2 linked regions of the Chroogloeocystis siderophila 5.2 s.c.1 genome follow. The protein of the gene in region 2 interacts with the protein of the main gene of each other region in a pairwise test. Links are inferred from orthologs where the notes say so. Each region holds a gene or a part of one and is shown on either strand. Other genes may lie near its edges.

Region 1 (2,949 bases), on a different replicon or contig from region 2:
CTATGATGAACTTCTCTTTCACTCGCCACTATTTCGTTGAGACAACGACCCATTCTATGTAAGACATGGGTGCAGATAAGGCAATTACGGCTTCTGGGGCTGGACTTTTTTGAAGGTTAATCGACTCAACGCGTCCTACAGGTATACCAGCAGGGAAAATTTGGCTATAAGGCGATGTGACTACCATATCTCCTAGACGCACATCGGGAACTTTATCAAAAAACTGCATTACAGCATAATTTGCCGATTGTCCGCGTAAAAATCCCATAAAGCGGCTGCGACTAATCGTTACACCTAATTGACTGCTAGGATCGCTAATTAATAAAACACGACTCGTGTGCGGCGCGACACTTGTGACTCTGCCGACTAGTCCACCTGGGGCAGTCACAATATTACCAACTTGGATTCCCGCTTGGCTACCGCGTCCTAGGGTGATTTGTTGCCACCATTGATCTGCACTGCGACCGATAACAGGGGCGGCGATCGCTGCTTGTGACGAACCTATCTTTTTATAAGACTTATTGACATATCCTAATAACTCCTCAAGCTGTTGATTTTGAGTTTCCAGTTCAGTGACGCGTGTTTCTAGTTCTTGAATTCTGGCATCGTGTAGGTGTAGAACTTGACTTGGATTCGATTGAAAGGGACGCGTTAGCATCTGGTAAACTTCAAGCACAATTGCTCCCTGAGTATGGCGGATTGCCCAGGCAGTAACGAAAGACAGACTTACCAGCACTAGTGTTAGAGCATAGCGCTCCCACCAGCGACGAATGATATACATAGTTTTGCAGTCAGCTTTTAGCTTCTCATTCAGTTGTAGGAGGAAACGTTTTCAGTTATATCCTCTCAGGATGATTACTGTGTATGTAGAGAAGAGGTCAGGGTTATAGGAACATTCCAACTCCTAATCTCTAACATTTCTTCTTATGCATATTGCACAAATCAACAAAGTATGGTAACGAATTTTGCCAAAGTTTTATATCAGGGAAATTCCCTGATCTGTGACTTTCAACTTTTGATCCCTTTAATTTAAATCGTACGCGATCGCGCACTAAATACAGGTTCCATTTGTTTAAATTTCTCTAAAACTCGACCTGTTCCCAACACAACGCAACTTAGGGGATCAGCTGCAATATGAGTCGCAATCCCTGTTTCGTGGCTAATTAATGTATCAAGTCCTTTGAGTAACGCACCACCACCTGCAAGGACAATTCCGCGATCGACAATATCGGCGGCGAGTTCGGGCGGTGTGCGTTCGAGTGTTCGTTTTACTGCCTCAATAATCGTAGACAACGGTTCGATCATGCTTTCGCGAATTTCTGGTTCTTTGATCGTCACAGTGCGCGGTAAACCGGAGAGTAAGTGCAATCCGCGTACTTCCATGACGTTTTCTTCATCATTACGTGTCGGATATGCCGAACCGATACGAATTTTGATTTCCTCGGCGGTTCGTTCGCCAATAACCAAGTTGTAAATTTTCTTCATGTACTGCACGATCGCTTCATTGAGTTCATCGCCAGCCACGCGTACCGATTCACTCACAACTGTGCCAAAAAGACTCAGTACAGCGACTTCTGTTGTCCCGCCACCAATATCGATAATCATATTTCCAACGGCTTCGGTGACAGGAATTCCCGCACCAATCGCAGCGGCTACAGGCTCTTCAATCAAAAATACATCTCTTGCACCCGCTTGCGTTGCCGCATCCATCAGCGCGCGTCGTTCCACACCTGTCACACCTGTAGGAATACCAATTACCATGCGTGGAGAGACAATGCGACCTTCGTGTACGCGTTGGATAAAATGCTTGAGCATGAGTTCAGCGGTATCAAAATCGGCAATGACTCCGTCACGTAAAGGGCGCGTCACAATGACGTTTCCAGGCGTGCGTCCCATCATGCGTTTGGCTTCTTCGCCTACTGCTGGCGGCATTTTGCCATTTTTATCGATCGCAATCACCGAAGGTTCTTGTAGGACAATGCCTTTACCAGAAACATATACCAGGGTATTGGCAGTACCAAGGTCAATACCCATATCTTTTGATAACGAAAACCGATTAAAGAAACCTAAAAAAGCCACGCCTTTCACTCCCCAACGTGCAATAAATTCTTGTCCAGCCGAAGTTAAGATGTCTAGTCGTGCAGGATTGTATTACGTCTAATGTTCTGCGTCTAGTCAAAACGAATTCTTTTTTATCTTTAATTGTAAGTAGTAGGCTATCACTGCTTGCTTGGTCACTGGTAATTGGTGATTGGTAATTGGAAAAATCGTTTATCAGCAATGACCCATTACCCATTACCTATTACCTGATTTAACGCAGGGCGCGTGCGAATTTGATCGCGAGTTCCTGTCGGAATTGAGGCAATCAGCGATCGCGTATATTCTTCTTTCGGATCGCGGTAAATTTCTTCTGCTGCGCCTTGTTCGACGATTTGTCCGCGATTCATGACTAAGATGCGATCGCTCATAAACTTAACAACACTTAAGTCGTGCGAAATAAAAATATAGGTAAGATTAAACTCGGCTTGCAATTCTTTCAACAAATTCAAAACTTGTGCTTGTACCGAGACATCGAGTGATGACACCGATTCATCACAAATAATAAACTTAGGATTGAGCGCGAGTGCTCTAGCAATACAAATGCGTTGACGTTGACCGCCAGAAAATTGATGCGGATAGCGATTCATTTGTTTCGGGTCGATGCCTACGCGTTCTAATAAATAAGCGGCGCGATCGCGGCGTTGACGATGCGATTGACTTGCGGCATGAATGACGAGTGGTTCCATCACTGTATCACCGATTTTCATGCGCGGATCGAGGGAACTAAAGGGATTTTGAAAAATAATTTGCATCTCGCGCCGGAGTTGTTGCAAAGGACGTCCCTTAAGATTTGTTACATCGCGTCCTTCAAAATAGACTTGTCCGCCAATCGGTTCAACAAGTCGTAAT
Region 2 (2,981 bases):
CACAAGCGCTAGGTCATTCTATTTGGGTAACTCAAGCAAACTTGTTAAGTGTTATCACTGGTAAAGCTTGGGCTGTATTAGAACGAGTACAGCTAAAACCTGTGCAACTCGCGCAAGGACGATGGGTTGCGGAGAATCCTTGGTTTGAGTTAAGCGATCGCACTTTCGCCCCCTTAGAAAGCATGGACGCCGTTTTTATGCGTACCGATCCACCGGTAACGGTTTCTTACCTTTATGCGACATACATTTTGGATTATATCGATTCTGCGAAAACCTTAGTTATCAATGATCCCCAAGGGATCAGGGCAGCTAACGAAAAAATGTATGCGCTGCAATTTACCGACTGGATTCCAGAAACGATTGTCAGTTCTAATAAACAAACAATCCGCGAGTTTGTCGAGGCACAAGGCGCAGCAATTCTGAAACCTTTGGGAAATAAAGCCGGAGAAGGAATTCTGTATTTAGAAGCAGGCGATCGCAATTTTAACTCGATGGTTGAGTTAAGTACCTTGCAAGGCAGCGTACCCGTTATGGTACAAACTTACTTACCCGCTGCCCAAGAAGGCGACAAAAGGATTATTCTCCTTGACGGTAAACCTATTGGCGCACTCAATCGACTTTCGTCGGGAAATGAGTTTCGTAACAATATGGCAGCAGGTGGGACTGTAGCTCAAATTGGCATTACCGAACGCGAACAATCTATGTGCGCCGATATTGCCAAGAAATTGCACCAAGACGGCTTATATTTTGTGGGGATCGATGTGATTGGCGGCTACCTTACCGAAGTCAACGTCACAAGTCCTACGGGCATTCGGGAAATTGATCATCTAGAGGGTACTCGCTTAGGCGAACAGGTGATTCAGTGGTTGGAGTTAAAAGCAGTGCGGGCATAGACGTGGCTTTAACGTCTACGCTTTGCCTCAAGACCGAGGATTGCGCCTTCTTTGGAGAAACTCAGGAATATCCAAACCTGGCTTTTCTATTGTTTCTATCTCAATTGTGGGAGAAGATGGTGCGCTTGGTGTGGCTTGTGGTTGCGGCTTCGAGATGACTCGCGTACTTGCTTGTGGTTCGGCAGCAGCTTCTGTAGAAAATCCTGTAGCAATTACTGTAATTCGTATTTCACCTTGTAGTTTTTCGTCGATAACTGCACCAAAAATAATATTGGCGTTAGGGTCCACAACTTCATAAATTGTCTCAGCTGCGGCATTGACTTCGTGTAAGGTTAGATCGTGACCGCCAGTAATATTAAAAACGACGCCTTTAGCTCCTTCAATCGAAGATTCGAGCAGAGGTGACGAAATTGCTGCGTTGGCGGCTTCTCTAGCGCGCGATTTGCCGGAACCAATACCAATGCCCATTAATGCGGAACCTGCGTCTGCCATAATAGCGCGGACATCTGCAAAGTCAACGTTTACTAATCCTGGGATTGTAATAATGTCAGAAATTCCTTGTACGCCTTGCCGGAGGATATCATCTGCAATCCGAAAAGCTTCTTGTACAGGTGTTTGTTCTGAAATGACCGAAAGCAGCTTATCATTAGGAATAACAATTAGCGTATCTACACGGCTTTGAAGTGCCTCAATACCTTGTTCGGCTTGTGAGGTACGCCGCCGCCCTTCAAACATAAAAGGACGTGTAATCACTCCCACCGTCAATGCACCTAATTCTTTTGCAACTTCTGCCACGATTGGTGCTGCGCCTGTCCCTGTTCCGCCACCCATACCAGCAGTAATAAAAACAAGATCGGCATTTTCTAAAGCTGCGGCAATTTCCTCACGCGATTCTTCGGCAGCTTTTTGACCGATCGCTGGATTACCACCTGCACCTAAACCGCGTGTCAGCTTTTGTCCAATTTGCAACCGCCGAGTCGCCGACGTGTTCGTTAAAGCTTGGGCATCGGTATTGATTGACCAAAACTCAATGCCACTTACTTGGCTGGCAATCATCCGGTTAACTGCATTACCACCACCACCACCAACACCGATAACTTTAATATTGGCGACTCGACCTGGCACGATATCATCGAATTGATCGTCTGCTTCAGGAACTCCTTTAGAATCGTAATTTTGTCCAAAATGAATCCCTGACGAGTTAAAAGGATTATTCGAGTTAACAGTCAGCGAATAGCCTGGCTGTCCTGTAGATTGTGAGCTTTTATCCGTAGGCTCTCTTTTACTATTAAGCACCATTGGCATTAACAAGGATATGTAAACAACTTTTTAGATTTGATTTTTCTAAGAGTCTACTATAGGTTGACCGCCTCTGACTCTGCCATCGATCTTCGGTATGACTGTAAATGTCGCTCTATCGCTAGAAACTTAGTATTGTTACTAGTTTAAGTAGAGTCAATACAGCAATTGGATTGCTGCGGTTCTTTATAAAAATCTGAGTGTATACAAATTGCTAACTCTTTTCGTTGGTGTTCCTAATCGAATTTATAATATTGTGTTTACTGGTAAATAGCAAATCCCTTTGCCAAGTACTCAAGGCTACATATTAAGTTTTGGCAATTGATTGAGTTACACATAATTAATAGAATTAATAAATTCACCTTTATAAATGATTTATCTTTCAATCCAAAGTGAAGCGTTGATAGTTTTGATAAAACAACTTTGTTTGTGGAATTGTCACGCTACTCTAATTGATGATAATGTGTTTATTTCATTAAATCTTCTGTAAAATTTTCGCATGTAGTTAACTTTGCTTGCCAATACTTTTACTTTTTCATGCACTGCTACACTGTTTTCATGATCGCCTAGCGACTTTCGACAATTGAGAATGCGATATCCTGCATAGGAAATAGCCTACACTATCCTCTTTATCAATTTAATTAAATGAACTCAACTCTTTTTGCTTTGAAAAATAATGATTTTACTTGTGGATTCGCCAGTATTAAAACTTCTTGAATAAGTTTACTATACTTGGTTTACAAGACAGTTCTCTATTGAATTTGAGGGACATTGCAGGTAAAAAAACGC

What was found. The genes of interacting proteins can lie anywhere in the genome.
Region 1: the proteins of ftsZ (region 2) and NIES1031_RS01130 interact in binary tests that used the Escherichia coli proteins (3 or more experiments, as listed by UniProt). The link is inferred for Chroogloeocystis siderophila 5.2 s.c.1 from one-to-one orthologs.

Annotation. Positions count from the first base shown.
Region 1 is NZ_MRCC01000001.1:245,027-247,975, reverse strand. The notes cover bases 33-2,904. They hold NIES1031_RS01130 (rod shape-determining protein), read right to left. Parts: upstream 2,035-2,904; coding sequence 1,030-2,034; downstream 33-1,029. Other genes in these bases: NIES1031_RS01125 (ABC transporter ATP-binding protein), read right to left, coding at 2,289-2,904; mreC (rod shape-determining protein MreC), read right to left, coding at 33-781. Also shown: more of mreC, read right to left, coding at 29-32; more of NIES1031_RS01125, read right to left, coding at 2,905-2,949. UniProt on the Escherichia coli protein: Forms membrane-associated dynamic filaments that are essential for cell shape determination. Acts by regulating cell wall synthesis and cell elongation, and thus cell shape.
Region 2 is NZ_MRCC01000014.1:71,429-74,409, reverse strand. What follows is about bases 57-2,960. They hold ftsZ (cell division protein FtsZ), read right to left. Parts: upstream 2,193-2,960; coding sequence 921-2,192; downstream 57-920. Other genes in these bases: gshB (glutathione synthase), read left to right, coding at 57-893. Also shown: more of gshB, read left to right, coding at 1-56. UniProt on the Escherichia coli protein: Essential cell division protein that forms a contractile ring structure (Z ring) at the future cell division site. The regulation of the ring assembly controls the timing and the location of cell division.